Regions from separate parts of the Polaromonas potterensis genome, predicted to be linked through region 2. Evidence: predicted binding sites of a transcription regulator. Region 2 holds the regulator's gene; each other region holds the start of a gene.
What was found. Region 2 encodes sigma-54, which starts transcription at its own class of promoters, with help from an activator protein. Its sites were predicted from a motif close to TGGCANGNAANCTGCTTT; they were not measured.
Positions count from the first base shown of each region.

Region 1: nirB (nitrite reductase large subunit NirB) is a predicted target of sigma-54. The motif match lies at 5,471-5,488, and genes of this name have one in related genera.
Region 3: R6254_RS00230 (ammonium transporter) is a predicted target of sigma-54. The motif match lies at 3,245-3,262, and genes of this name have one in related genera.
Region 4: R6254_RS01565 (ammonium transporter) is a predicted target of sigma-54. The motif match lies at 4,863-4,880, and genes of this name have one in related genera.

Region 1 covers NZ_JAWQLX010000006.1:61,325-69,026, reverse strand. Annotated here, with positions in the region: gene R6254_RS12425 (nitrate reductase) at 1-1,563, opposite strand, end outside; gene nirD (nitrite reductase small subunit NirD) at 1,560-1,946, opposite strand; gene R6254_RS12415 (type IV pili methyl-accepting chemotaxis transducer N-terminal domain-containing protein) at 1,963-2,745, opposite strand; gene nirB (nitrite reductase large subunit NirB) at 2,778-5,210, opposite strand; gene R6254_RS12405 (type IV pili methyl-accepting chemotaxis transducer N-terminal domain-containing protein) at 5,846-7,117, shown strand; gene R6254_RS12400 (response regulator) at 7,276-7,702, opposite strand, start outside.
Region 2 covers NZ_JAWQLX010000001.1:583,030-590,731, forward strand. Annotated here, with positions in the region: gene argS (arginine--tRNA ligase) at 1-1,672, shown strand, start outside; gene R6254_RS02795 (SPOR domain-containing protein) at 1,687-2,370, shown strand; gene R6254_RS02800 (thiol:disulfide interchange protein DsbA/DsbL) at 2,422-3,075, shown strand; gene lptA (lipopolysaccharide transport periplasmic protein LptA) at 3,222-3,851, shown strand; gene lptB (LPS export ABC transporter ATP-binding protein) at 3,862-4,629, shown strand; gene R6254_RS02815 (RNA polymerase factor sigma-54) at 4,777-6,312, shown strand; gene R6254_RS02820 (THUMP domain-containing class I SAM-dependent RNA methyltransferase) at 6,470-7,702, shown strand, end outside.
Region 3 covers NZ_JAWQLX010000001.1:44,009-51,710, forward strand. Annotated here, with positions in the region: gene R6254_RS00215 (GMC family oxidoreductase) at 1-239, shown strand, start outside; gene R6254_RS00220 (phosphate/phosphite/phosphonate ABC transporter substrate-binding protein) at 270-1,091, opposite strand; gene R6254_RS00225 (hypothetical protein) at 1,299-1,757, opposite strand; gene R6254_RS00230 (ammonium transporter) at 1,772-3,106, opposite strand; gene R6254_RS00235 (sulfite exporter TauE/SafE family protein) at 3,567-4,325, shown strand; gene mrdA (penicillin-binding protein 2) at 4,368-6,476, opposite strand; gene mreD (rod shape-determining protein MreD) at 6,661-7,179, opposite strand; gene mreC (rod shape-determining protein MreC) at 7,176-7,702, opposite strand, start outside.
Region 4 covers NZ_JAWQLX010000001.1:322,199-329,900, forward strand. Annotated here, with positions in the region: gene R6254_RS01540 (SulP family inorganic anion transporter) at 1-1,504, opposite strand, end outside; gene R6254_RS21995 (hypothetical protein) at 1,545-1,970, opposite strand; gene metW (methionine biosynthesis protein MetW) at 1,967-2,575, opposite strand; gene metX (homoserine O-succinyltransferase MetX) at 2,569-3,738, opposite strand; gene R6254_RS01560 (TMEM165/GDT1 family protein) at 4,015-4,578, opposite strand; yybP-ykoY riboswitch at 4,584-4,778, opposite strand; gene R6254_RS01565 (ammonium transporter) at 4,952-6,154, shown strand; gene R6254_RS01570 (GNAT family N-acetyltransferase) at 6,190-6,702, opposite strand; gene R6254_RS01575 (PP2C family protein-serine/threonine phosphatase) at 6,732-7,702, opposite strand, start outside.

The DNA.
Region 1 (7,702 bases), on a different contig from region 2:
GTTCCATATTTTTTCAGGACTGTCGTAGGCGAACAGGCCTTGCGGCGCAGGGGCGGGCAGAAGTTTTTCCAGGCGCTGTGCAAAAGCCACGGCGATGGCCCAGTCGTGCCTCGTTTCTCCGGGCGCGGCCACGGCCGGCCGCACGCGGCTGACGCGGCGTTCGCTGTTGGTCACGGTGCCGGTTTTTTCGCCCCAGGTGGTGGCCGGCAGCAAGAGGTCGGCGTAGTCGCAGGTGGACGGCGTGGCAAAAGCTTCCTGCACGATCACCAGTTCGGCGCGTTCCAGTGCCCGACGCACGGTGGCCTGGTCGGGCATGGACTGGGCCGGGTTGGTGCAGGCTATCCACAAGGCCTTGATGTCGCCGTCGGCCGCCGCCTGGAACATCTCGACGGCCGTCTTGCCGGGTTTCTCCGGCACCGAGGAGACGCCCCATAACGCGGCGACTTCAGCGCGGTGTTGCGGGTTCGCCAGGTCGCGGTGTGCACTCAACAGGTTGGCCAAGCCGCCGACTTCACGGCCACCCATGGCATTGGGCTGGCCGGTCAGTGAAAAAGGCCCGGCACCCGGCTTGCCGATCTGGGCGGTGGCCAGGTGCAGGTTGATCAGCGCGGCATTTTTGGCCGTGCCGCTGCTGGACTGGTTCAAGCCCTGGCAATACAGGCTCAGCGTCGCGGCCGAGGTGGCGAACAGCTTGGCTGCCGCGAACAGGTCTTCCTTCGTGATGCCGCAGGTTTGCGCCACCAGGTCGGGGGTGTAGTCGCGCACCGTGGTTTTGAGGGCTTCAAAACCGTTGGTGTGTGCGGCGATGTAAGCAGGCTGCGTCCAGCCCTCCCACAACATGATGTGCAACAGGCCGTTGAACAGTGCGACATCGGTGCCGGGCTGGATGGGCAAATACAAATCGGCGATGCCGGCCGTATCGGTGCGGCGTGGATCGCAAAATATGATCTTGAGCGCCGGGTTGGCCGCTTTGGCATCCTCGATGCGCCGAAACAAGATCGGGTGCGCGTAAGCCGTGTTGCTGCCGACGATAAAAATGCACTGTGCGTGATTCACGTCGTCATAACAGGTGGGCGGCGCGTCGGCGCCCAGGGTTTGTTTATAACCCGCGACCGCGCTGCTCATGCACAGACGCGAGTTGGTGTCGATGTTGTTGGTGCCTATCAAACCTTTGGCGAGTTTGTTGAAGACGTAATAGTCTTCGGTCAGCAATTGGCCCGAGACATAAAACCCTATGGCATCCGGCCCGTGTTCACGGATGATTTCCGCAAAGCGCCCGGAGGCGAAAGCCAGCGCCTTGTCCCAGGACACGCGTTGGGGTGCTTGATGCCGGTGTTCGCGGCGCATGGGGTACAGCAGCCGTGTCTGCCGGGTCACGGCCGCAGAGGCGGTCAGCGCCAGCGTGGAGCCCTTGGTGCAGAGCCGGCCGAAATTGGCCGGATGGTCCGGGTCGCCACGCACACCCGTGATCGTATCGCCCTGCGATTCGATGATCACACCACAGCCCACACCGCAGTAGGGACAGGTGGAGCGGGTTTCGTTGGCGACCACGTCAAGCTTCATGTGCTGGCCAGTTCTTTGCGGGCTGGCCCGGCCACGGGTCGCGTCAGTTCGGTGGCCAGGGTTGCCAGTTCGGTGCTATCCAGATGCACGGCGCCGTCCTCTACCCGAACGCTGAATTTGGGCGTGCAACCCTGGTCCGGCGCCCTGGCGCAGCCGCCCTCCAGGTCGATGGTCCAGTTGTGCAGCGGGCAGGCCACACTGGTACCGAACACAATGCCCTGGCTTAACGGGCCGCCCTTGTGCGGACAGCGGTCCAGCAGGGCAAACACGCCGTCTTCGTCGTTGCGGAACACGGCCACGTCGATGCCGTGTGCACGCGCCACCCGTCGCGAACCGAGCACCGGGATGTCGGTGACCAGGCAGATTTTTTTCCATTCACTCATGATTTTGTTCCTGTGTTTATCCGAGAACGCGCGCATACAGGCCGGTGACCCGGTCCATGACCTGGAGCAGGTTTTCGCTGCTCACAAAAACATCGGACGCCGCTTTGAGGCTGCTCACCCTGGCCTTGAGGGCGTTGTCAAAAAAAAGCCACTGGTTGTCGGCCAGGGCCAGTTCCTGTTTGATCTCTGTCGTGGCCTCGGGGGCGTTGCGCAGGAGTTCCAGCGCCGGCACAAACTCCTCACGCGCCTTGCCGATTTCCTTCTGGCTGGCGACGCTGTCCACGTTCCAGTGGCTGGCCAGGTAAAACTGCGCCATGCGTTGCGACAACATGCGTTGGCGGCCGGCGACGTTGACCAGCTTCGCGCCCGGCTTGCCCGCCTGCTGCTCGAACAAGCCGGTGCCCTTGTGCGCCAGCGCCAGCACTTTGCCGGCCTGGTCCAGCACCGACTTGGCCTTGTCCTGGGACGGCGCCGCACCGACCAGCAGCCCTTTGTAGTCCGACCAGGCGGACTCCAGTTGCACATAGGTGTCGCGGGTTTCTCCGGCCGGCGCAAAGGTCTTGAGCTCGACCTGTTGCCGGTCGAACATGGCCATGGACTGGTCCAGCACGCGGCGGGCTGACTCGGCCTGTATGCCCAGGCCCAGGCCGAACCAGGCCTTGGCCATGCGCTGCGACAACATGCGCTGGCGACCGGCCTTGTTGATGGCGTCGCCGAGTCCGGCGACCTGCGCATGAACCGGCGCCAGGGTGGCGAGCGCGAAGCCGCAGAAAACGCGGCGCTGAAGGGGGTAGGTCATGGCTGTCTTCATTCTGAAAAGTTGGTGATGACTCAGGCGCTGAGGGCGGAAAACTGCCGGGTATCCACCGCCGCTTCTTTCAGCTCAAACCAGGGATCCGGTTCGCCGTCGAGCGCAAACTGCAGGCGTTCCCACAAGGCCTGGCGGCCGGCGTGGTCCTCAAGAATGCGTTTCTTGACGTAGTCCAGGCCCACACGGTTCACGTAATGCACGGTGCGTTCCAGGTACCAGCCTTCCTGGCGATAGAGCTCGCAGAAAGCACCGGTGTACTCCAGCACTTCTTCGGCGGTTTTGAGTTTGGTGAAGAAGTGGGCCACTTCGGTCTTGATGCCGCCGTTGCCGGCGATATACATCTCCCAGCCGGAGTCGACGCCTATGATGCCCACGTCCTTGATGCCGGCCTCGGCGCAGTTGCGCGGGCAGCCGCTCACGGCAAATTTGACCTTGTGCGGCGCATACATGCGCCACATCGCGTGCTCCAGGTCTTTGCCCATTTGCGTGCTGTCCTGTGTGCCCATGCGGCACCATTCGCTGCCCACGCAAGTCTTCACCGTGCGCAAAGCCTTGGCGTAGGCGTGGCCGGACGGCATGCCGATGTCGTTCCAGACGTTTTGCAAGTCCTCTTTTTTGACACCCAGCAGATCTATGCGCTGGCCGCCCGTGACCTTGACAGTCGGAATTTTGTATTTGTCCACCGCGTCGGCAATACGGCGCAATTCGCTGGCCGTGGTTTCGCCGCCCCACATGCGTGGGATCACGCTGTAAGTGCCGTCTTTCTGGATGTTGGCGTGGCTGCGTTCATTGATGAAGCGGCTTTGCGGGTCGTCTTTGGCCTCCTTGGGCCAACTGCTGGTCACGTAGTAGTTGATAGCCGGGCGGCAGCTGGCGCAACCGTTGGGCGTTTTCCATTCCATGAATTGGTAGACGGCGGATATGCTGAGCAGCTTGTGTTCACGGATGGCGTCGCGCACCGCCTGATGGCCGTGGTCGGTGCAAGCGCACATGGCCTTGAGTTTGGGTGTGGCCGAGTAATCGCCGCCGGCGGTAAACATCAGGATTTGCTCCACCAGGCCGGTGCAGGAACCGCAGGAGGCGCTGGCCTTGGTGTGTTTGCGCACCTCGTCCAGCGTGAACAAACCTTTTTCCTTGATGGCCTTGCAGATCGTGCCCTTGTTGACACCGTTGCAGCCGCAGACCTCGGCTTCATCAGGCATGGACGCCGCCTTGCTGTGGCCCTCATGGCCGGCATCGCCGATGTTGGATTCGCCGAACATCAGCTTGTCGCGGATCCCGGCCACGCTGCGGCCGTCGCGCAAGAGTTTGAAGTAATAACTGCCGTCCACGGTGTCGCCGTACAGACAGGCACCTATCAGCTTGTCGTCCTTGAGGACCAGCTTTTTGTAGACGCCGCCAAACGGGTCGGACATGACGATTTCTTCCGTGCCTTCGCCGCCCATGAACTCGCCGGCCGAGAACAGGTCAATGCCCGTGACCTTGAGTTTGGTGGATGTGAGCGAACCGGTGTAACGGCCTATGCCGAACTGCGCGAGGTGATTCGCCGCGACCTTGGCCTGCTCAAACAGCGGCGCCACCAGGCCGTAGGCGATGCCGCGGTGGGCCGCGCATTCACCGACCGAATAAATACGCGCGTCGGTGGTGGTCTGCATGGTGTCGTTGACCACAATGCCCTTGTTGCAAAACAGGTGCATGGACTCGGCCAGCTCGGTGTTGGGGCGTATGCCCACTGCCATGACCACCAGGTCGGTGGCGACTTCGCTGCCGTCCTTGAAACGGATCGCGCTCACCCGGCCCTCAGCGCCACCGACCAGCTCCTGCGTTTGCGCACCCATGAGGAAGCTCAGGCCGCGTTCTTCCAGTGACTTTTGCAGCAGCTTGCCGGCCACGCTGTCGAGCTGGCGCTCCATCAGGGTCGGCATCACATGCACCACGCTGACGTTCATGCCGCGCAGCATCAGGCCGTTGGCCGCTTCCAGGCCCAGCAGGCCGCCGCCTATGACCACGGCTTTTTTGTATTTCTCCGACGCGGCAATCATGGCGTTGGTGTCGGCGATGTCGCGGTAGGCGATCACGCCTTGCAAGTCCTTGCCGGGCACCGGCAGGATGAAGGGGTTGGAGCCGGTGCACATCAGCAGGCGGTCGTAACTTTCTTCGGTGCCATCGTCGGCGCGCACCACCCGTTTGATGCGGTCGACTTCGACCACCTTTTTACCGGCGTGCAGGGTGATGTGGTTGTCGGTGTACCAGTCCCAGGAGTTCAGCACAATTTCGTCCAGCGTTTGTTCACCGGCCAGCACCGGCGACAGCAGGATGCGGTTGTAGTTGGGATGCGGCTCGGCGCCGAACACGGTGATGTCGTACAGATCGGGGGCGATCTTGAGCAGCTCTTCGAGGGTGCGCACGCCGGCCATGCCGTTGCCGACCATCACCAATTTCGATTTTTTCATGTGTTCACTCCAGAGGGATGGGAGGGGGTCGTCACCAGCGCCCACTCAGGGTGGCGTTCGCAGGCGGGCGTCTCGCGGCGGAGGCGCTGGACGCCGGATGGCTGGGGATGAAAAATGGCGGTAAAAAACATGAGGGTCCTTCCTGTCAAACAGGGACACGGCTGTGGAGCCGGTGTGAGGCACATCCTTGCGCACGCCCTTGTGCGCAGACCCGCAGTGCTTTCCTTCAGGTTGGGCGCTCCGTTACGCCCGCAGAGATCACAGCAAAACTTGTGCCATGTCACGGCAAACCGGCAGTGCCCCACCACATGGCGCGCGACTTGCATGCGCTAAGAGCCTGTTTACGATCTCAATGGGGTCGCGTTGGGGCGCAATCGGGATGAGTTGATCGCCAAGATCACGCAGCATGGGCTCATGCCCATGCAAAAGGTTTGGCGGGCAAATCGCCCGATTTCGCCCCAACCCGAAGGGCAGATGCCTTTTCGGGCGGTCTGCAGCGTTGCGGCGCTTGCCAATAGCCAGCTATTGGCGGCGCACCGCGCCTTGCAGCCCATCCCGAAAAGGCACCTGCGCGGCCCCATGGAGATCGTAAACAGGCTCTAAAGGCTGTTTTCCTTCTCACATAAGCGATGGTGATGACTTCCGCACTGGTTTTTTCAAACAACCCGACCGGCCCGCAGACGCTGGTCACAGACCTGGGCGCCGTGGGTATCCAGGTCCTGGCCTGTGTGGAAGAGCGCCAGAAACTGCTGCAGGCGGTGGTACGCCAGGCGCCGGACTTGCTGATTTGTGATGTTGCCGTGCCCGATGCGGCCTTGTTCACGGCCCTGGACATCGTGGGGAGCACCTCGGCGCTCCCCGTCATCGTTTTTACCCCCGATGGGGATGCCGGCAAGATCACACGCGCCACGGAGGTCGGTGTGCATGCCTACGTGGTGAACGGTTATGGCCAGCAGCGCCTGCGCCCGCTGATTCATCTGGCCCAGGCCCGCTTCGCGCGCGAGCAGGCCTTGCGTGCTGAACTGGCCGAGGTGTCCAGCCGGCTGGAAGAACGCAAGGTGGTGGAGCGTGCCAAGGGCATCCTGATGCGCGCCCGCCAGATGTCGGACGACGACGCTTTCCAGATGTTGCGAACCACCTCCATGCACAGCAACCAGCGCTTGGGCCAGGTCTCGCAACACATCATTCATTCGGCCCGTTTTGCCGAAGATGTGAACCGTTCCGGCCAGGTACGCATGTTGTCGCAGCGCCTGGTCAAGCTGGCGCTGCTGCAAGCGGCCGGTGTGCCGCTGCCTCAACTGTCAGAGCGCATGCACGAGTCCGTGGCACGCACAGATACCAACCTGGTCGCGCTGGGAAAAAGCCTGTCCCAGCCGACTTTTGGCGACCTGCTGGGCCAGGTGCAACACACCTGGGCGCAACTGAAGCAGGGCCTGGCGGATACACGCCAGCCGGGCCGCATGGCGCAGCTGGATGTGGTGGCCGAACAACTGCTGCAGGACGCCGAACGCCTGACCAGCAGCCTGGAAAACGCCGGCGCCATGCCGCCCTTGCAGGTGCTCAATCTCGCGGGCCGACAACGCATGTTGAGCCAGCGTTTTGCAAAATACGCCTTGATCGAGCGGCTGGGGGCCCAGGCCGCCATGCCGCGCAATACACCGGCCCTGGCCGAGGCCAGGACGGCGTTTGAGCAGGCGTTGTGTTATTTGAACGAGATTCCGCTGAGCAGCCCGGCGATTCGCGTTTCGCTGGACAACGCGGCCGTTGGCTGGGACGCCATGCTGGCCGGTGTGGCGGCCGGCGCGCCAGGGCTGGAACATGTGGCGGCCGCCAGCGAAGACCTGCTGGCGGTGTTCGAGACCTTGTCCGAGCAGTACGAACGCAGCCTGCAGATGCTGGTGGGTTAAGCCGGGCTTGTTGCACTGCACCAAAGACGGGCGCCGCATCGCCTGATTCTGGTGCATGGCTTGGATTTTGTGCTTTTTATACGTATTTTTGGCCTCCAGCCCTTTAGCCACGGGCGTAGGCAGCTATTTATTTGATAGCGAATGAGGGATCTTGCTGCTTACGAAGACAAACCCAGCAGCTCCACGCCATGCACTGCGCTGCTGCGCCCCGGCAGGGAAAACCGCCTGCGGCGCCCGGTTTTCACGCTGCCGCCCACTTCGTCCAGCAGCGCGGCGCTGGCGGCAATTTTCCAGCCGGCCTGGTAGGCATGTTTTTGCAGCAACAAACTGGTGCTGACGGTGTCGCCGACGGGCAAGACCTGGGATTTTCCGCGCAGCGGGTCCAGCAGTTTGGCCAGGGTGACGGCACCGCTGTTCAGACCCACGCAGACCTCAAAACGCGGCAGGGCGCGGTCAGCAAAATGGCTGGCCATAAACCCTTGCACCCGGTGCGCCGAGTTGATCAGGCCCAGGGCCGCCCGGGTGGCGCGCAGGCTGCAGTTGACGGTGTCGGTGTCCGAGCTGCCGGTAAACACCGCCAGCAGG
Region 2 (7,702 bases):
GCTCTCGATTAAACAAGACCTGCTCGCGGCCCTGGCTGCGGGGCTGGAAGAACTTTCCCCAGGCGCAGGCGACAAGGCCGCGTTTGAATCCCCCAAAGTGGCGGCCCATGGCGATTTCGCCTGCACGGCCGCCATGCAGCTGGCCAAGCCGCTCAAACTCAATCCCCGCCAGTTGGCCGAGAACCTGCGCGCCCTCCTGCTGAAAGCCCCGGCTTTCGAGCGTTGGGTGGACGCCATCGAGATCGCCGGCCCCGGCTTCATCAACATCCGCCTCAAACCCGCAGCCAAGCAAGAAACCGTGCGCGAAGTGCTCAAGGCCGGACCCGGCTACGGCACCCAGGCCGCCAACGGCCAGCGCATGATTGTCGAGTTTGTGTCGGCCAACCCGACCGGGCCGTTGCATGTGGGCCATGGCCGCCAGGCCGCCCTGGGTGACGCCATCTGCAACCTGTTTGTCACCCAGGGCGCCGAGGTTTATCGCGAGTTTTATTACAACGACGCCGGTGTGCAGATCCAGACGCTGGCTGCCAGCACGCAGGCGCGCGCCAAGGGCATCAAGCCCGGCGACGCCGGCTGGCCGGAGTCGGCCTACAACGGCGACTACATCGCCGATATCGCGGCTGACTTCCTGGCCAAAAAAACCGTCAAGTCCGACGACCGCGAATACACCGCCTCGGGCGACGTGGAAGACACCGACTCGATCCGCCAGTTCGCCGTTGCCTACCTGCGCCACGAGCAGGATTTGGACCTCAAAGCCTTCTCGGTCAAGTTCAACAACTACTACCTGGAGTCCAGCCTGTACAGCTCGGGCCGGGTCGAGTCCACGGTGGCCAAACTCAAGAACGCCGGCAAGACCTACGAGCAGGACGGCGCTTTGTGGCTCAAGTCCACCGACTACGGTGACGACAAAGACCGTGTGATGAAAAAGAGCGACGGCAGCTACACCTATTTTGTGCCTGACGTGGCTTACCACCTGGCCAAATGGGAGCGCGGCTACAGCAAGGCCATCAACATCCAGGGCATGGACCACCACGGCACGATTGCCCGGGTGCGCGCCGGTCTGCAGGCGGCCAATGAGGGTGTGCCTCAGGGCTACCCCGACTACGTCTTGCACACCATGGTGCGGGTCGTGCGCAATGGCGAAGAGGTCAAGATATCCAAACGCGCCGGCAGTTATGTGACCTTGCGCGACCTGATCGAGTGGACCAGCAAGGACGCCGTGCGTTTCTTTTTGCTCAGCCGCAAGCCCGACACCGAATACATCTTCGACATCGACCTGGCGCTGGCGAAAAACAACGAAAACCCGGTGTATTACGTGCAATACGCCCATGCCCGCATCTGCTCGGTGCTGACCGCCTGGGGCGGCGACGAGGCCGAACTCAAGTCGGTGGACCTGTCAGCGCTGGACAGCCCGCAGGCCCAGGCCTTGATGCTGCTGATCGCCAAATACCCCGACATGCTGAGCAACGCCGCCAGCGGTTTTGCGCCGCACGACGTGGCGTTTTACCTGCGCGAACTGGCCGCCTGTTACCACAGCTATTACGATGCCGAGCGCATCCTGGTTGATGACGCCGTGGTCAAACTCGCGCGCCTGGCCCTGGTCGCGGCGACGGCGCAGGTGTTGCACAATGGCCTCGCCGTGCTGGGTGTTGATGCCCCGCGCAAAATGTAAGGAATGATGAGACCATGGCGCGTACCCCCTCCCACCGGCCCAGCCGGCCAGGCATGAACCCACAACGCGGCGGCACCTTTCTGGGCCTGATCATTGGCGCGCTGATTGGCTTGGCCGCGGCGCTGGCCGTGGCCGTTTACATCACCAAGGTGCCCGTGCCTTTCATGAACAAGGGCCAGTCGCGCAACCCCGACCATGACGCGGCCGAGGCCAAAAAGAACCAGAACTGGAACCCGAACGCACCGTTGTACGGCAAAAATCCGGCCAAACCGGCGTCCGCGCCAGCGGCGGCCACTGCGTCCGGCGGCCCGGTGACCGATGTCACGCCGCAAGCGCCTGTGACCGCGCAGAAACCCGTGGCCGACCCGACCGTCAAGCCCGCGAAACCGCCATCGGCCGACCCCATCGGTGACCTGGCCAAAGCCAAGCTGGCGACGCCGGCCACTGCGTCCGGCCCGGACCCTTTCAATTATTTTGTGCAGGTCGGGGCTTTCCGCACGCCTGAAGACGCCGAGCAGCAGCGCGCCAAAATCTCGCTGATGGGCCTGGAAGCCAAGGTCACCGAGCGCGAACAGTCGGGCCGCACCGTGTTTCGCGTGCGCCTCGGGCCGTTTGATAAAAAAGAGGATGCCGACAAAGCCAAGGAGCGCCTGGATGGCAGCGGCATCGAAACTGCCCTGGTCCGGGTTCAGCGCTGAACTTTCTGAGGCCAGGGTGTCCAACCTGTCGCACTAATGGAGAAATGCTTGATGCAAAGACGTGAATTTTCGATATCCGCCGCTTCCGTGGCTGCCGCCGCTTCCCTGGGCGCTTTGACAACCTCGGCCCAGGCCCAGGGCCAAGCGCCCCAGGAAGGCCGCGATTACCTGCTGCTCGACAAACGCGCACCGGTCGACGCGCCGGCCGGCAAGGTCGAGGTGGTGGAGTTTTTCTGGTACAGCTGCCCGCACTGCAACCAGTTTGAGCCGGCGTTTGACGCCTGGAGCAAAAAAGCGCCCCAAGACGTGGCGGTGCGGCGTGTGCCGGTGTCCTTCCGCGCCGACTTCGAGCCGCAGCAGCGTCTTTACTATGTGCTGGAAGCCATGAACAAGGTCGACGAACTCCACAAAAAGGTGTTTTTCGCGATTCATAACGAAAAGCAGATGCTGAACACCCCCGAGCTGGTGGCCGCCTGGGCCGAGAAGCAAGGCATCAACAAGGCCAAGTTTGTGGAAATGTACAACTCCTTTGGCATCGCCACCAAGGCTCGCAAGGCCACGCAGTTGCAAGACGCCTACAAGGTGGACGGCGTGCCAGCCCTGGGCGTGGCCGGGCGTTTCTATACTTCAGGCGAACTGGCAAAAACCATGGATCGCGCGCTGCTGGTGACGGACTACCTGATTACCCAGGCCCGAAAAGCTTAATCCCCAAGCGGCCAGCTGGATGCCGCCGCCGGGTATTTCGCCTCACCCGCCCTGATCCGGCGGGTTTTTTATGCACCTTGCCAATTCCGGGGAGTGCCATGGCTACAATGAAGCAACACCACCAAAGCAGCAAGATTCGTGCCTTTATGAACTACCCCGCCTGTGTACTGATGCTGGCCGCCACCCTGGCGGTCTTTCCGGTTGCGGCTGAAAAGGCCGATCGCGACCAGCCCATGAACGCCGAGGCCGACGCCCTGCGTCATGACGACCTCAATCAAACCAGTGTGTTCACCGGCAACGTGGTGATCACCAAGGGCACCATCATCATCCGGGGTGCGCAGGTCGATGTGATCCAGGACGCCGAGGGTTACCAGCGCGCCATCGTGGTCGCGGCGCCCGGCAAGCTGGCGTTTTATCGCAAGAAGCGCGACCTGGTCGACGAATACATTGAAGGTGAAGGCGAACGTATCGAATACGACAGCCGCGCCGACACCGTCAAGTTCATCCGCCAGGCCGTGTTGCGTCGCTACATAGGCGCGACCCTGGCTGACGAAACCCACGGCAACCTGATTGTTTACGACAACCCGACCGACGTGTTCACCGTCGACAGCGGCGAGAAAGCCCGCACGGCCAGCAACCCCTCGGGCCGGATTCGCGCCCTGCTGGCGCCGCGCAACCAGGCCCCCGCAGCGGGCGCCCCCGGCGCCCCGGCGGCGCCCTCCGGGTCGGCGCCTGTTCTGCGGCCCAGTACCACGCTGGGCAATGACAAAAAATAACACCGACGCCATGAATGTGTCTCCGGAAACCGCGCCCATCAGCCGCCTGGTGGCCACCGGCCTGCAAAAGTCCTACGGCAGCCGCAAGGTGGTGCGGGATGTTTCGCTGACGGTGCAAAAAGGCGAAGTTGTGGGTCTGTTAGGCCCCAACGGCGCCGGCAAAACAACGTCGTTTTACATGATCGTGGGGCTGGTGCGCGCCGACGCCGGCGAGATCACCATCGACGGCGAGTCCATCGAACACATGCCCATCCACAAGCGTTCGCGCCTGGGCCTGAGTTATCTGCCGCAGGAAGCCTCGATTTTCCGAAAACTCACGGTCGAGCAGAATGTGCGCGCCGTGCTGGAGCTGCAGGCCGACGAAGCCGGCAAGCCGCTGAGCGCCAAGGCCATCAACGAACGCCTGGACGCCTTGCTGCAGGATTTGCGCGTCGACCACCTGCGTGATTCACCCGCGCCTGCCCTGTCGGGCGGCGAGCGGCGCCGTGTCGAGATCGCCCGGGCGCTGGCCACGCAGCCGCGTTTTATCTTGCTGGACGAACCTTTTGCCGGTATCGATCCGATTGCCGTGATCGAGATCCAGCGCATCATCGGTTTCCTGAAGTCCCGCGGCATCGGCGTGTTGATCACCGACCACAACGTGCGTGAAACCCTGGGCATTTGCGACCATGCCTGCATCATCAGTGATGGCCACGTGCTGGCCACGGGCACCCCTTCTGAAATTGTGAACAATGCCGATGTGCGCCGGGTTTACCTGGGCGAACATTTCAAGATGTGATCACTTTGGCTCCCCCCCTTTGTCGCTCACTGCGTGTAGCTCCCTCCCCCCTGCAGGGGGCGGCGCCTGCGCCCCGGCAAAGCCGGTTGCGCGGCCCCCGCTTGGTTCATACATCCCAACCCGCTTTGTCGCGCACTTAGGGATGTCGTGAAACAAGGCCTGTCCCTACGCGTTTCGCAGCATCTGGCGCTGACGCCCCAGTTGCAGCAATCGATTCGCCTGCTGCAACTGTCTACCCTGGAGCTGAGCCAGGAAGTCGAGCAGATGCTCGACGAAAATCCTTTTCTTGAAGTCTCCGAAGAAGCCGCGCCGCGCGAAGACTTTGGCCTGGTCCAGGCCGACACGCCGGTCAGCCAGGAAACCCGTGAGTTTGAATCTGCTACGGATTCCATAGCTGTCAGCGCAGATGGCGCGGGGGCTACAAGCCAAAATGAGGCTGAACCCAGCAGCGAGGCCAAACTTGAGGAAAGCTGGGACGGCGACGGCAGTGTCGACACCGCGCCCGACGACAACGAGTGGGGCGGCGACGCCGCGCCGCGCAAAAACAACAACGACGACAGCGAGGTCGATGCCGCCGATCTGGCGCGCAGCCATGAATCGCTGCAAGACCATTTACACCGCCAGGCGCTGTCCCTGCGCCTGATGCCCGAAGGCCGGGCGGCGCTGCATTTTCTTATCGAATCGCTCAACGACGACGGGTACCTGGAAGACAGCCTGGCCGAGTTGGCCGCGGGTCTGGCCGGGGACGACCTGGAACAAGTCGAAGCGATGGTGCACGAGTTCACCGTGGCCCTGAAGCTGTTGCAACACATGGAGCCGGCCGGCGTGGGCGCGCGCAACCTGGCCGAGTGCCTGGGCCTGCAACTGCTGGAGTGCAAAAACTCCGACGAAACCCGCGCCGCCATCGCCATGTGCCAGCAACCCATGGAGTTGCTGGCTCGACGCGACGTCAAGCGTCTGTCGCAGCTGTGCGGTTTTCCCGACACCGTGATCAAGGCCGCGATTGCACTGATAGGCCGGCTGGACCCCAAGCCGGGCCGGCGTTTTGTCAACGTCGAGCGCAACCTCATCGTGCCCGATGTGATCGTGGTCAAGTCCGGCCGCGGCTTCAAGGTTTCGCTCAACAGCGACGTGATGCCGCGCCTGCGGGTGCACGACATTTATGCCAATGCGCTCAAGCAGAACCGGGGCCAGAACGGCCAGGCCCTGCAGCAGCGCCTGCAGGAGGCGCGCTGGTTCATCAAAAACATCCAGCAGCGTTTTGACACCATCCTGCGGGTCAGCAGCGCGATTGTCGAGCGGCAGAAAAACTTCTTCACCCATGGCGAACTCGCCATGCGTCCGCTGGTGTTGCGCGAAATCGCCGACGAGTTGGGCCTGCACGAGTCCACCATCTCGCGCGTGACCACGGCCAAATACATGAACACGCCGTTTGGCACCTTCGAGCTGAAGTATTTTTTTGGTTCGGCGCTGGGCACGGAAACCGGCGGCAATGCCTCCAGCACGGCGGTGCGGGCGCTGATCAAGCAGTTTGTCGCCTCAGAGAGCCTGACCAAACCGCTCAGCGACAACCAGATTTCCGAAATGCTCAAGGAGCAGGGCATCGAATGCGCACGCCGCACCGTGGCCAAGTACCGCGAGGCTTTGCGCATCGCACCGGCGAACCTGCGAAAATCCCTATAACGGGGGATTTCTATAAATCCGGTTCTCGGGCGCTTGGCCGCGTTGCGCGGTGCTCGGAATCCTCATGCACCGAAGTGCATTCCGGTGTCCTGCGCGCCGCACGCCTTGCCCTGCATCCCGATAACCGAATTTCTAGAAATCCCTAGAGGCCCCACATATGAACCAACTTCAACTATTTTTACCTTGCGCCGCAGGTGTCGAGGAACTGCTGGCCGCCGAGGTCAAACGTATCACCGGCACCCAGGGCAAGGCCTGGCGCGCCGGCGTGCAGGTGGCCGGCTCCTGGCGCGACGCGCTGCAGCTCAACCTGCACAGCCGTCTGAGCCAGCGTGTGCTGATCGAGCTGCAGCACAACCAGTACCGCAGCGAACAAGACCTCTACAACGCCGCCGCCGCCGTGGCCTGGGAAATCTGGTTCACGCCCAAACAGACCTTCAAGATCGAGGTCACGGCGCAACACAGCCCGTTGACCAGCCTGAACTTTGCCGCGCTCAAGATCAAGGACGCCATCGCCGACCGCTTCCGCGACAAATACGATGTGCGCCCCGATGTCGACACCCGCTGGCCCGATGTGCGTGTGTACGTGCACCTGACCATAGACACCGTGACCCTCTACATCGACACCTCGGGCGAGCCGCTGTTCAAACGCGGCTGGCGCGAAGACAAGGGCGATGCCCCGCTGAAGGAAACCCTGGCCGCCGCCATGCTGGCTGCCAGCGGCTGGAGCGGCGAGGAGGGGCTTTGCAAACAGGGCGTGCCGCTGTACGACCCGTGCTGCGGCTCCGGCACCATCGTGATTGAAGCGGCGCAGATCGCCCGCAACATCGCCGCCGGCATGGGCCGGCGTTTTGCGTTTGAAAAATTTGTGCCTTTCCAGCCGCATGTCTGGGAAGGCTTGCTCGACCAGGCCGAAGCCGCCATCACCGAACCCACCGCGCCCATCTTCGGCAGCGATGTGTCTTTCCGCATGGTCGACTTTGCCGAGCGCAATGCCGAACGTGCGGGTGTGGCCAGCGCCATACAACTGCGTGGTGGTGACGCTCTGCAACGTATGCCGCCTGCGCCGTCCGGTGTGATGCTGGTGAACCCGCCTTATGGCGAACGGATTGATGTGGCCGGTGTGGCCGGCATCCCGTCGGTGCAGGGGCGCGACCAGCGCCGTAACACGCAGTTCCAGGGCCAGAGCATCGACGAGTTCGGCCAGCCTCTGCCGCAGGACGAGCGTGCGAATTCCGAGGATGGCCCGCGGCGCGACCGCAGCGCCAATCCGGGCCGCGAGCAGGCGCAGACCGCCAGCGGCGAAGAAGCCTCGGATTTCTTTCCACAACTGGCCAGTCACTGGAAGAAAAACTACGCCGGCTGGACTGCCCATGTGCTCACGCCCGACATG
Region 3 (7,702 bases), 540 kb from region 2:
AACTGGCGCGGCTGGCCGGCGATATCGCCACCACCATCTTCCACCCGGTGGGCACCACCAAAATGGGCCAGGCCCACGACCCGATGGCGGTGGTGGATTCACACCTGCGGGTGCGGGGTATCGCGGGTCTGCGTGTGGTGGATGCCGGCGTGATGCCGCTGATCACCAGCGGCAACACCAACTCACCGACCCTGATGATTGCAGAAAAAGCCGCAGAGTGGATACGCGACGGCGTTTAGCCACCGGTCGTGTGGCCAGGCCGTTTCAGGCTAGACCTTGAGCCACGTCAGCAAGTCGCGCATGCGTGACTCGGAACTGGTGTCGAACTGCTCGACACCAATGCGTTGCAACACTTCTTTGCCGACCTCGTTGTTGGACATGGCCAGCAGTTCGGCCTGGATGGCCTTGATCTGCTCTGGCTTGATCCGTTTGTGCGCGACCAGCGGAAAGTAGGGTTGGGCCACACTTTTGTGCAAGATGCGGTTGCCCTCTTTTTCCCATTTTTTGGCGACGCCTGAATACGAGGCCACGCCGCCTACATCCGCAAACTTGTTGCTGAGATAAAAGCCGACGGCGGCCTGCTCACGCACAAACTGCACGTTTTCCTTCTCGATGAGAATGCCCTTGTCCCGGAGCTCGGCCGCGCAAAAACGCGACATGTAGGCGATCTTTTCGGGCAGTGCGATGCGTTTGCCCTTGATGTCGTCGAGGGACTTCAAGGTAGAACCCTTGGGCACAATGATCAGGCATTGCCCGTCGGGTTGGGTGCTCGCGATATAGCTGTAGCCATAGTCGCGCATCCCGCGTGCGGGGTAGTCGCTGGGCCTGGCCATCACGAAGTCAAAACGGCCGGTCTGCATGCCGTCTTCCAGTTGCTTGAATTCACGCGCGAAAACCACGCTGACCTTGGCCTTCGCGGCCCGGCCAATAATTTCAGCCAGCCCCTGGTATTTGGTCATCACCTGCGCGTGGTCCAGTCCGCCCGACGTGCCTTCGCTGATGCCCAGCACCAGTTGCCGCGCCTGGGCGTGTAGCGGGCCGGCCCAAATACCTGCCAGGGCCAGCGTCAATGTGATCAACATCCGTTTCATAAGTCCTCTTCCATGTTCCAAGGGCGCTATGCTAGCGCCCGCACAGCCCCCAACTGCCAACAATTTGTTACCTCCTGCTACAACGGCGAACAACTCATCCTTGGCGGCGACAAGGAAAGACTGGGGAATGTTGGGCTGAAGCTCGGGCGGGCGCCTGGAGTATGCAGGTAACGAAATGTACGAGCCACGGGGAAAGCGCACCCACGGTCAGCGCAGGCCTTTCACATAACGTGGCGCGTCGGGGTCGCGGCGCTCACGTGGGCGCTGGGCTTCGTTGTCGCCAAAGAGGGCGCCAAAGCTGGATTCGATAAACCCCGATGCAGGATAAATCTCTTCCTCGGTATCGACTGATCGTGCACGCTGCGAGTCCACCACCGGCGGCGCCGATGCGGCAGAGGTACGCGCCTTGACGGCATCAGCCACCACCTTCGCCAGTGGTACCCGGTGTTTCGTGTCGGTGAGCGCCATGATTTCTTCCAGCCTGTCGGCCCAGACACCAAGGTCGACATGCCCGTCTTGGTCGGCTTTTTCACGTGCGAAACGAACAATCTCGGCGGCATAGGCCGCGTTGCCGGCCATCCATTCGGTGTCGGTCACACGCCCTGTTTTGCGGCGCAGCAGCACATGCAGGTGAGCGGCAATGGCAATTTTTTCAGTGGAAGACATGGCGCCCCCGTCCATCAGGTGCCCATGCGCTCGGCATGCTGGGCGATGTCCAGGCCATCGGACTCCGCGCTTTCACTGACACGCAGGCTGAAAAACAGCGAGGTGAGCCACAACACCAGTGCCGTCATGAGCAGGCTGTAAAACAACACCGCCCCGACCGCCAGGGCCTGGGTCCACACGCTGCCCTCCACGCCTGAAATGGTTTTGCTGGCGAACACACCGGTCAGCAAGGACCCCACAATGCCGCCCACCCCGTGCACGCCGAACACATCCAGGGAATCGTCGGCATGTAACAGGCGCTTGAGCCCGGTGGCGCCCCAATAACAGGCCATGCCGGCCACCAGCCCGATGGCCAGCGCCGCGCGGGGCGAGACAAAACCCGCCGCCGGTGTGATGGCCACCAGACCGGCGACCAGGCCGGAACACAGGCCGAGCAGGGTCGGACGGCCGCGCACCAGCCACTCGGCGACCATCCACGACAAGGCACCGGCCGCGGCGGCAATATGTGTGACCGCCATCGCCAGGCCGGCACGCCCATCCGCAGCCACCGCCGAACCCGCGTTGAACCCAAACCAGCCCACCCACAACAGGCCGGCGCCAGCCATAGTCAAACCGAGGTTGAAAGGGGTGAAGGCCTCACGGCCATAACCGGTGCGCGGCCCGAGCGCATACGCACACACCAGCCCGGCCACGCCGGCATTGATATGCACCACAGCACCGCCGGCAAAATCCAGCGCACCCAACTGGGCCAGCCAGCCGCTGGGCTCCCAGACCCAATGGGCGATCGGGGCATACACCAACAGCGTCCACAGGCTGATGAAACACAACATCGCGGAAAAACGCATGCGCTCGACAAAGGCGCCGACCACCAGGGCGGCCGTGATGATGGCAAACGTGAGCTGAAACATGGCATACACCGACTCGGGAATATTCGGCGCAATATGGCTGACCGCCACCTTTTGCGTGTCCTTGATGTAGTCCAGCCCGGCGAACCAGAGCCGCTCGCTACCGCCTATGTAGTGACCCCACGCACCGCTGCCAGGCGTGAAGGCCAGGGAATAAGCCACGGCAAACCACAACAAGCTGACCACCGCACAAATCGCCACCACGCAGGCCATGCTGTTGAGCACGTTTTTCTTGCGCACCATGCCGCCGTAAAACAGGGCAATCCCCGGCAAGGTCATCAAAAGCACCAAGGCGGTCGAGGTCATCATCCAGGCCGTGTCTGCCGCACTGAGGGTGTCGGCCCCGACCAGGCCGGGCCGGGTCAAGGGCGGTGCAGGCGTTGCAGGCACGGCCGGTAACGCGACCACCCCGGCGGGCACCGTGACAGGAGCCTCATCGGCCACCCCAGGCCCAGCCTGTGGCTGTGCACCGGCCTGACAGGCGGCAAAACACAGCCAAAGACCCACACCCCATGTGACAACACGCCTGGTTTGCATAGTGATTCCCGTTTTTGTGCGGCCTGACTCAACAAGGACTCACAACAGGCATAAGTCATGCCAGCCCGTTCCGGCGTGAGCCGGTGAGGCCGACCATGTATTTGCCAGAACGAGGGAAAATCCCGATGCACAAACCGGGTGCACGGTCTACATTGGTGGACCTGCAGACGAGCCCCCGGGCTCGCAGAGGGCCGAGGAGACAAACACAAGCAACTAGAACAATATCGGCATCCTACGAGATGTTTTTTTATAAAGCGCCGGCATGCCCGGCGCTTTTTTTTCGCCTCTGCATCCCGAATAGCGCCCTGCGGCGTGCGCCCAAGCAGTGTCGCCGGTTCCGGGCAAGCCCGATGCGACAATCGCCCCCATGGAATTGCTGATCGTGACGGTTGCCTCGCTGCTGGCGGGTTTTGTGGACGCCATCGTGGGGGGCGGCGGGCTGATTTTGGTGCCGGCCTTGTTTGCGGTTTTTCCCACCACCCATCCAGCCACCTTATTCGGCGTCAACAAGGGCGCGTCAATCTGGGGCACAGCGGTCGCGACCGCCCAGTACGCCCGCCGGGTGGACATGCGCTGGTCGGCCCTGCTGCCGGCAGCGGCCGCAGGCTTTGTCGGTTCGCTGGGCGGAGCCTGGCTGGTGACCCTCATCGATCCTGGCTTTTTGCGCAAGGCCCTGCCGTTTATCCTGCTGGCAGTCTTGCTCTACACCCTGGTGAAAAAGGAACTGGGCCGCCAGCACACACCACGTTTTAGCGGCCACGCCGAAACCGCCGCGGCCTGTTGCATCGGTCTGGTACTGGGGTTTTACGACGGATTTTTTGGCCCTGGCACCGGCAGTTTTTTTGTCTTCCTGTTTGTGCGCTGGCTGGGCTACGACTTTTTGAATGCCTCGGCCTCGGCCAAACTGCTCAACACCGCCACCAACCTGGCCGCGCTGGGCCTGTTTGCCTACAAGGGCCATGTCTGGTGGCATTTCGCGCTGACCATGGCTGTTGCCAATGTGGTCGGCAGCCTGCTGGGCACACGCCTGGCACTGAAACACGGCGCGGGTTTTGTACGCATCGTGTTTATCGGTGTGGTCAGCCTGCTGATCCTGAAAACCGGCTTTGATGCGTTTTTGAAATAGCGGGAAACGGAAAAGGCCGCCAGGGAGCGCCCGGAACGCGCCTTAGTTGGGGCCGGCGTTGAGCGGGGCTGCCAGCGGCTTGCTGACGGCTTGGTCGCTGACCAGGGCCTGGGCTGGTTGGACGGGTTTCAGCGGTTTTTCCGCCTTGGCCGGCGGAACTGCGCTCGCCGCATCGGCCTTGGCCTGTGCCGTTGCGCCGCCGCTGCCCGCCACCAGCTGCGCCATCATGTCGGCCACCTGGCGCGGCTTGCCTATGGGGGCTGCGGCCAGCCCTTGTTGCACCGCTGCCAGATCATCCTCGCTGGGGTACTGGCCCATCAGCACGTAATCAAACGCCCGCCGCGCGATTGGTGCGGCCGCCCCGGCGCCCCAGCCGGCGTTTTCCACGATCACCGCCAGCGCAATCCTGGGCTTGTCCGCGGGTGCGAACGCCATGTAGACCGCGTGGTCGCGCTGGTGCTCTTCCATCTTGGCTTTGTTGTATTTGTCTTTCTGGCCCATGCTCACCGCCTGCGCCGTGCCGGTTTTACCGCCGCTGGCATAACCTGCGCCGGCAAACACCCGGGTCGCCGTGCCCCCTTGCGTCACGCTCACCAGGGCCTTGCGCACAATGGCCACGTTCTCGGGTTTGTAGCCCAGATCGACCGGCTGATCGGCGGGCAGCGGATGCAGCTGGCCGGTCACGGTGTCCTGCGTCGCCATCACCAGCCTGGGCTTGTGCTTGATGCCGTTGTTGGCCAGCGCGGCGGTCGCCTGCGCCAGCTGCAGCATGGTGAAGCTGTTGTAACCCTGGCCAATGCCCAGCGAGATGGTTTCCCCGGCAAACCATTTCTGCTGTTCGGGGCGTTTGAAATAGCTGCGTTTCCAGGCCTGGTTGGGCAGCACACCGCGTACCTCGCCGTTGATGTCGATGCCGGTGATCTGTCCAAAACCCAGCGGCGCCATGAAGTCGTGCATGGTTTCCACGCCCATTTCGTTGGCCAGCGAATAGAAGTACACATTGCTGGACTCGACGATGGCGCGGTTCATGTCCATGACGCCGCCGCGCTCGCCCGCCGGGCTGCCAAAGCGGCGGCCACCGAACATATAGAAGAGAGGGTCATTGATCAGCGTGGTGGCCGAACGGGTGCCGGTCTGCAGGGCGGCCATGGCCATGAAGGGCTTGTAGGTTGAGCCCGGCGGATAGGTGCCGCGCAGCGCCCGGTTCAGCAGCGGCTTGTCTATGGATTCATTCAGGGCCTGCCAGCTCTCTTGGTCGATGCCGTCGACGAACAGGTTGGGGTCAAAAGTCGGCTTGCTGACAAAAGCCAGCACCTCGCCGGTTTGCGGGTCCATCGCCACCAGCGCGCCGCGCCGTGTGCCAAACATGTCTTCCACCAGCTTTTGCAGGCCTATGTCCAGCGACAGCCTGACGGTATTGCCAGGTGTGGCCGGGTTGCTGGCCAGCCTGCGCACGGCACGCCCGCCCGCCGAGGTTTCCATCTGCTCGACGCCGGTGGTGCCGTGCAGCTGCCGCTCGAAAGCCTGCTCCACCCCGAGCTTGCCGATGTAGTCGGTGCCGCGGTAGTTGCCCTCTTCGTTGTTGTCTTCTATGCGCTCTTTTTCGGCTTGGTTGATACGCCCGATGTAACCCACCACGTGGCTGGCCAGCTCGCCATACGGGTAGTTGCGAAATAGGCGCGCCTTGATGTCCACCCCGGGAAAACGAAAACGTTGCGCGGCGAAACGGGCTACCTCTTCATCGCTCAGACGGGTACGTATGGGCAACGACTCAAAACTTTTGGACTCTTCGCGCAGCTTTTTGAAGCGACGTTTGTCGCGCGGCTGGATATCCACCAAGTGACCCAGCGCTTCAATGGTTTCCTCCAGGTCGCGCACCTTGGACGGTGTGATTTCCAGCGTGTAGGCCGAATAGTTGGTCGCCAGCACCACCCCGTTGCGGTCCAGGATCAGGCCGCGGTTGGGGACGATGGGAACCACCGCGGTGCGGTTGCTTTCAGCCTGCCCATTGAGGTCCTCATGACGGACCACCTGCAGGTAAACCAGCCGGGAGGCCACCAGAAGGAAGGCGAACAGCACCACCAGGCTGGCGGCCAGCACACGCATGCGAAAGCGCGAAAGATCGGCTTCGACGTTGCGCAGTTCAGTCATGGCTGTCCGACTCTACAGCCGAGGCAAAGTGCCCGCAAGCCGAACGTTTCCCAAGGAGACAGAGGCGATGCGAAGCGAGCCATACAGACCAGCCAGGGCCGCGGGACTGGCTTTGCCAGACCGCAGGCGCAGCGGCCCCCTCGGGGGGCAGCGCATTACACGAAGTGAAAAGCGTGGGGGCCATCTAGAGTGGCCTGTTTTGATCCGGATTCGGCGCCCGGCGCTGCGGTGCCAGCAACATCACGCTGACCATCGGCCACAACAGGGCTTCGCCCACCGGTGCCAGCAACAAGGTCCAGCCCGGAAAAATACCGCCGCCTATCATCCGAATGATGATTTCCACACCGTGCGCCGCCGCAAACAGCGGCAGCACCTGCAGCGCCTGCGAAGGCACGGTGAACCACAACAGCCGACGGTGAATCATGGTCGCGCAAAAACTCAAAGCGGTATATGACAGCGCGTGTTGCCCCAGCAAGGCCGACTGGTGCACATCCATGCCCAGGCCGAACATGAAGGCCAGGCCAATACCCACACGCTGCGGCTGGTGCACATTCCAGAACACCAGCACCAGCGCCAGAAAATCCGGCATCCAGGGCACACGTCCCAGGGGCAACATGTCCAGCAGCAAGGCCACGATCAGGCTGGTCCAGATAAACACCGGGTTGGCCGGCAGCAGCAGCTGCTGGCCCGTGCGCATGATCACTTGCTGCCTCCTTTTTTGAGCGGACCGGGAGCGGGGCCGTCGGTTGGCCGCTGCGGAATGTGGGCCGCGCCCGGTTTGATCACCATGACGTGGAGAGCGCTGGCGACCAGCGCTTGCGGCGTGCAATAAATCCTGGCAAAAGCCGATTCGGCGCGGCGTTCGATGCGCTCAATTTTAGCGACCGGCAGGCCAGGCGGGTAGACGCCGTCCACGCCGCTGGTGGTCAACAGGTCGCCCTGCTGCACGTCCGAATTGCTGCCCATGAAACGCAACTCCAAGCTGCCACCGGACACCGTCGGCTCGCCATACGCCACGCTGCGCGCACCGGTGCGGGTATTGAGCACCGGAATGGCCAGCTCGCGGTCAATCACCAGCGTCACTTCACTGACCAGCGCATGCACCCGCGTGACCTGGCCCAACACGCCGGACTCGTCCACCACCGGCGACGCCAGCTCGACGCCATGCGCCAGGCCTTTGTCGACGATGATTTTGCGGGTGTAGGGATCGGGCGCGTCGTACAAGA
Region 4 (7,702 bases), 260 kb from region 2:
AGTAATGCGCCCCCACGCTCGCCGCTGCGCGTACTTCGCTGCCCCCCGAGGGGGCGCTGCGCCTGCGACCCGGCGAAGCCGGTTCCGCGGCCCCTTCTGGTGAAGAGGGGCTCCCCCCGTTTTTCACTTCGTCGTCGATCACCACAAACTGCCGGTCCGGCGAGGTGCTGTCAAAACCCATGGTGCGCATCGCCGGTTTGGAGGTGCGGTACAAAAATGACATCAGCGACAACAGGGTACCCAGCAAAATCGCCATTTCCAGCCGGATGGTGACGGTGGCCACCATGGTCGCCAGCGCCACCGCAAACTCGGTGCGGCTCAGCCTGAACAACTGGCGCCAGCGGGTCAGGTCCAGCAAGGCCACGGCCACCATCAGCAGCAGCGCGGCCAGCGCCGCCATCGGGATTTGCGCCAGCAGGGATGCGCTGACCGCCACCAGGCCCAGCAGCAACAAGGCAGAAAACACCGACGCCAGCGGTGTGCGCGCACCGGCTTGCAGATTGGGCATGGAGCGGTTCATGGAACCGCAAGACACATAGCAGGAGAAAAATCCGCCGACGATGTTGGACAGGCCCTGGCCGCGAAACTCGCGGTTCGCATCAATCCGCTGGCCGGAACGCGCCGCCACGGCCTTGGCAATCGAGATCGCCTGACCCAAAGCCACAATCGTCAGCGCAAAAGCCAGGCCCAGCAGATCCGGCACCGAGGCCCAGCTGATATGTGGCACCTCGAAACGGGGCCAGGGCGTGGCGATGGTGCCCACGGTGCGCAGGGCCATGGCCGGCGTGACCGGCTCCGGCACCATCACCTGGAACCAAAACACCGCCAGCGCCGTCGACACCACCAGTCCCACCAGCATGAAGGGCCAGCTGGGCCGCAGCCGGCGCACCGCAATCGCTGCGGCCGCCGTGATCGCCGCCACAACCAAGGCCGCTGCTTGTGCATGGCCGAGCTGCGAGCCCACATGCGCCAGCACCGCCCCGGCGCCATGCTCCGCGGCCGGTGCCAGCCCCAGCAGATCCGGCAGGGCGTAGACCGCAATCAGCAAGGCGGCCCCGGAGGTGAAACCGAACAAGGCCGCCGGGGAAATAAAGTTGGCCAGGCTGCCCAGGCGCAAAGCGCCTATCAGCCACTGCATGATGCCGACCAAAACCGTGACGGCCAACGCCAGCTGGATATAGGCCGGGCTGAAGGCCATGGCCAGCGGTGACAACATGGCAAACAGGGCCAGCGAATTGGCATTGGTCGGTCCCGACATGACATGCCAGCTGGAGCCAAACAGCGCGGCGATGATGCAGGGCACGACGGCGGTGTACAGCCCGTATTCGGGCGGCAGGCCGGCCAGCGTGGCAAAGGCAATGCCTTGCGGCAACACCAGCACGGCGCCCAGCAAACCCGCCATGGCGTCGACACGTAACGTGTTTCGTGTGACGGTTCGGACCCAACTGCCGAACAGGCGCTCCAACAGCGTGGGGGCGTTATTTTTTTCCAGTTGACCTTGCATGGGCTTGAGCATAACTTGGGTCGACTGCGCGTCGCATCACTCAGGCCAGACCGAGCAGGCGCAACGACAGGCCGATCCCCGCCGAAACTGCGATGACCGTGATCACGCCCCATTGGAGCTGCCATAACGCCAGCGCGGCGGCAAGGACCAGCGTCAGTGCCATCCAGTCGGGTTGTGTGTCAAATAGCCCTTGAACCACCGCTGGATAAGCGACAGCAGCTATAAAAAACAGAGCGAGCTTGGCAATCACGCCCACCACGGCAGCCGTCACGGCCGCCAGCGGCGCGGTCAGTTGCTGGTTGCCGCGTGTGGACTCGACCAGCTCGCGGTGCATGATGGCAATCTGCCCGGCCGGGCCGCCAAAGCTGATAAAACCCAGCTGTAACCAGAAACGAAAAGCTGCGCCGAAGGAAATGGCGCTGGGCGCGTTGGGAACGCTCGGGCTGTCGGACGCCCGCTGCTTCATGGGGCGTCGGTTCGCTGAAACTTGAACACCGCACGGCTGGCGCGTGCATTGGGCCAGAAGCGAATTTCCTGGCCGTCCTGCAGCCCAAACTGATCCAGAATCTCCAGCCGGTTTTTCAAGGCCAGGGCCTCGAAGTCCTGCAAGGTGCCGACACGGATGTTGGGCGTGTCATACCACTGGTAAGGCAGCACCCGGGTCACGGGCATGCGGCCACGCAACACGGCCAGGCGGTTCGGCCAATGGCCGAAATTGGGGAAGGCGACGATGCCGATGCGGCCCACACGTGCGGTTTCACGCAGCATGACTTCGGCATTGCGCAGGTGTTGCAAGGTGTCGATCTGCAACACCACGTCAAAACTCGCGTCGCCAAACATGGCCAGGCCTTCGTCCAGATTCAGCTGGATCACGTTGACACCACGTGCGATACAGGCCTGCACATTGGTATCGTCAATTTCCACGCCATAACCGGTGCAGCCGCATTCGGCCGTCAGGTAGTCGAGCATGGCGCCGTCGCCGCAACCCAGGTCCAGCACACGTGAGCCCGGCGGCACCAGGCGGGCGATTGACAACTGGTCGGCAGAAAGCTGGCGGGCCGGGTTCAACATGCCGCCACCTTGCCCTGGAAGTAGGAGCGCACCACGTTCATATAACGCGAGTCGTCGAGCAAGAAGGCGTCATGGCCATGCGGCGCGTCGATCTCGGCGTAACTCACGTCGCGCTGGTTATCCAGCAAGGCCTTGACAATTTCGCGGCTGCGCGACGGCGAAAAGCGCCAGTCGGTGGTGAAACTCACGAGCAGGAATTGAGCCTTGGCCTGCGCCAGCGCCTGGGTCAGGTTGCCGCCAAAAGCCTGGGCCGGGTCAAAATAATCCAGCGCCCGGGTGATCAGCAAATAAGTGTTGGCGTCAAAATATTCGCTGAATTTGTCGCCCTGGTAACGCAGATAACTTTCAATCTGGAACTCGACTTCCTGCGTGGTGTAACGAATGCCGGCTTCGTCGCTGGACGTGCCGTCTGCCGCCACCAGGTTTCTGAGCTTGCGGCCGAACTTCTCGTTCATCACGTCGTCGCTGAGGTAGGTGATGTGGCCAATCATGCGGGCAATGCGCAGGCCGCGTTTGGGCAAGACGCCGTGGCGGTAAAAGTGGCCGCCGTGAAAATCCGGGTCGGTGACGATGGCGCGGCGCGCCACTTCGTTGAAGGCGATGTTTTCGGCCGTCAGGTTGGGCGCGCTGGCCACCACCACGGCGTGGCGCACACGATCCGGGTATTGCAAGGTCCAGCTCAGCGCCTGCATGCCGCCCAGACTGCCGCCCATCACCGCAGCCAGGGTCTGGATGTCCAAGGCGTCGAGCAGGCGCGCCTGCGCGTCCACCCAGTCCTGCACCGTCACCACCGGAAAGTCAGCGCCGTAAATTTCGCCGCTGTCGGGATTGATCTGCATGGGCCCGGTCGAGCCGAAACACGAACCCAGGTTGTTCACGCCGATGACAAAAAACTGGTCCGTGTCCACCGGTTTGCCGGGACCTATCATGGTGTCCCACCAGCCCTCGGACTTGGGCAGCACCGCGCCGCTGGCATCGAGGTAAACGCCGGCCACGTGGTGCGAGGCGTTGAGCGCGTGGCAAATCAACACGGCATTGGACTTGTCGGCATTGAGCGTGCCGTAGGTCTCGTAGCTCAGGTCATAGGCCCGAATGGCCGCGCCGCTTTGCAAGGGCAAAACATCGGCGAAATGCATGGACTGTGGCGTGGCAACTAGCGTCAAGATGAGGCCCGTAACAAACAACGTACAAAAAGAAAACCCGGCATCGCTCAAAGCGAGTCCGGGTTCTGGATGTCGTCTTTAGCTGAACTTTTTAAGCGCCCGCAAGCTGAGCAAATCGGCGCTAAGAAAGTATACCCCCACGATCGCTCACCGCGTGTAGCTCCCTGCCCCCCGAGGGCGCCGCTGCGCCGGCGGCCTGGTGGAGCCAGTTCCCCGGTCCCTGCTTGCAGGGCAACGCCTCCACGGTCGCTCGCCAGCAGTGGCTCTTTGTTCCGGTCAGGCCTTGATCAGCAGCGCCGCCAGCCCCAGCCCGGCGAAAATCAGGGCAGACACCACATGCACCACACGCAGCGGCACCAGGCGGGTGACACGTTCACCGAGCCAGACCACGGGCGCATTGGCCAGCATCATGCCCAAGGTGGTGCCGGCAACCACCGCGAAGTAGGCCTCGTAACGCGCGGCCAGCATCACGGTGGCAATCTGGGTTTTGTCGCCCATTTCGGCCAGGAAAAACACCAGCACGGTGGTGGCAAACACACCCAGGCGCGGCGCCTTCCCCGTGTCTTCATCGTCGAGTTTGTCGGGAATCAGCATCCAGATCGCCATGGCAATAAAAGACACGCCCAGAATCCAGCGCAGGGTTTGCGGGCTGAGCAGGGTGGTGACCCAGGCGCCGAGTGCGCCGGCCAGGGCATGGTTGGCGACGGTAGCGACAAAAATGCCGAGAACAATCGGCCAGGGCTTGCGAAAACGTGCGGCCAGCACCAGGGCCAGCAATTGTGTTTTGTCGCCCATTTCGGCGAGGGCGACGATGCCCGTGGAGACGAGGAAAGCTTGCATTCAAAAAACTCCGGCCGAATACCCATGACTGCATAGCATCCCCGGCCTGAAGCGGAGGCTGTGCAGTCAAAGGTCTCGCTGAGTTCCAGGCAAATGCGCTGGAGCCGCTTGCGCCATGTCCAGCCGTTGACGGCCGGGCAAGTCTGTTGACGCAAGCCCCGTGCAGAAGTGCAGGGTGGCTACTCCCCAATGACAGACGTCTATTCTAACCGGGCCGCCCAGCCCCTAATCGCTTTGACCTGAAAGCCCCGGGCATAGGGCATCCAAGTTGGTGCGCACCCCTATGGCGCAGTTTTTGCTTGATTTTGGTGCTATTGTTTTTTCTGATTCGCTTTTGCACTGAAACAACTCAAACCACTAAAGAGAGGGGCTTATGGACGCACTAAAACAGGGCTCGGACGCCTTGTTCATTCTTTTGGGCGGCATCATGGTGCTGGCCATGCACGCCGGTTTTGCTTTTCTGGAGCTCGGCACGGTTCGCAAAAAAAACCAGGTCAATGCCCTGGTCAAGATCCTGGTGGACTTTTCCGTGTCTACCGTGGTTTATTTTGTCGTCGGTTACGGCGTGGCCTATGGCACGCATTTTTTTGTAGGCGCCGAACAACTGGCCCTCAAAAACGGCTACGAGCTGGTGAAGTTCTTCTTTTTGCTGACGTTTGCCGCGGCGATTCCGGCCATCATTTCCGGCGGCATTGCCGAACGAGCGCGTTTTTACCCGCAATTGATCGCAACGGCGGTGATTGTGGGTTTTGTCTACCCCTTCTTCGAGGGGATTGTCTGGAACCAGCATTTTGGCGTGCAGGCCTGGATCAAATCGCTCACCGGCACGGAGTTTCATGACTTTGCGGGTTCCATCGTGGTTCACGCCATGGGCGGCTGGCTGGCCTTGCCAGCGGTGATTCTGCTGGGCGCACGCCGCAACCGTTACCGCAAGGACGGCGGCATCTCGGCACATCCGCCGTCCAGCATTCCTTTTCTGGCGCTGGGCGCCTGGATTTTGACCGTGGGTTGGTTTGGCTTCAACGTCATGAGCGCCCAAACCATAGACAAGATCTCCGGCCTGGTCGCCGTGAACTCGCTGATGGCCATGGTGGGCGGCACCTTGGCGGCGCTGGCCATCGGCAAAAACGACCCGGGTTTTGTGCACAACGGCCCGCTGGCCGGCCTGGTGGCCGTCTGCGCCGGTTCGGACCTGATGCACCCGCTGGGCGCGCTGGTCACAGGCGGCATCGCTGGCGCCGTGTTTGTGCTGATGTTCACCTTGACCCAGAACAAATGGAAGATCGACGACGTGCTGGGTGTTTGGCCGCTGCACGGCTTGTGCGGTGCCTGGGGCGGCGTGGCGGCCGGCATTTTTGGCAGCAAGGCCCTGGGTGGGCTGGGCGGTGTCAGCCTGGGCGCACAACTGATTGGCAGCGCCATGGGTATCGCCTGGGCGTTGCTGGCAGGTTTTGTGGTCTACGGCCTGATCAAAATGACCCTGGGGCTGCGCCTGAGCCAGGAAGAAGAATTCCAAGGTGCTGACCTGTCCATACACCGCATCGGCTCCACGCCGGACCGCGAGGTCAACTGGTAAGGTTGATAGAAAACAATAGCGCCAGTTGATTGGGTCTACACCCTTTTCGTCAGCTCACAGCTGACACGTTGCACACCCCGGTCTGGCGGCTCATCAAAACCGGCCTCCAGTCCGTGCTTGCGCATGAAGGCCAGCATCCGCAGATTCACGTCGAGCACGTCGCCGTAGAGGTGACACAAGCCGGCGTCGCGTGCGCCATCCATGAGGGTGGTCATCAGCCGGCTCGCCACCCCTGTGCCCTGCCATCCGTCCAGCACGCTCAGGGCCAACTCGGCGCTGCCGCGTTCAGGGTCGACGATGAACCAGCCCGCCTCGCCGATGATTTCCTCGCCATCGGCACCCCAGATGCAGGCCACCCAGGCCGCATGCCGGATGTTGTCGGCATTCACCAGATAGGCCACCAACTTGGGCGAGGCGCCGCTGATGCCCCCATGGAAGCGGTTTCGTCGTGACGGAACGCTGAGGCCCAGCAAAAATCCCTGCATGGTCTGGGCATCCTCCACGCGCACACGGCGCACGAACACGGTAGGTCGCACAGGCTGATTCATGGTGGCGCACTCCGGTGGATTCACGATGTTCATGGCCCGACAGATTCACGTATCAAACCGAACAAGGTCACGTCGTCATGCGCCTCGAACGCGTCCACATGCGCAGCCAGCTGCGCGCGCACGCTGTCGACCATTTCCTGCGCCGAGCCAGCTTGACGGGCCAGCGCCTGCCCCAGCGCCTCTTCGCCAAAAGGTCCAGACACACCTCGCGCCTCGGTCACCCCGTCGGTGTAGAGGAGCAGCCTGGCGCCTGGCTGCAGCGTCAAGGTCTGCACGGCACAACGGTTGCCGGCCAACAGCCCCACCGCTGGCCCCGTGATGTCGAGCCGCGTCATGGGGCCGCCTTCTGCCTGCTGGGCAAACGGCGCTTCATGGCCGGCATTGAGGTAATGCATACGCCCGCTGTCCGGCTCCAGCAGGGCGAAGAATACCGTGGCGAACATGTTTTCGTGCCCGTGCACGGTGGCGATGTAGTCATTGACGAAAGCCACGCTGCGCACCAGCGTCGCGGGGGGGGACTCCTCGAGCGCCGCCTGGCAGGCCACCGCGCGCAGCAGCGTGCGGAACAGCGCCATGTAGAGCGCCGCACCCACGCCCTTGTCACACACGTCGGCGACCACAAACGCGAGCGCGCCTCCAGGCAGCGAATAGGCATCGTAGAAATCGCCACCGACCTGTCGGGCCGGCGTACAGCTGGCGCCCAGCGACCACCCCGCCAGGCTCGGTAGTTCCGCGGGCAGGAAACCTTGCTGGATGCGCTGGCCGATCTGCAATTCGCGGGAGAGCGCCTGCAGCAGCTGGCTCTTGTGATCCTGCAGACGCTTCTTGGCCAAGGATGATTCGATGCGCGCCTGCAGCACCACGGGGTTGAAGGGCTTGGGCAGGTAGTCGTCAGCCCCCAGCGCCAGGCAGCGCACCACACTTTCGCTTTCGTCGATGGCCGAGACCATCACCACGGGCAGCTGCGCCGACAGGGGATCGGCCCGGATACGGCGCAGGG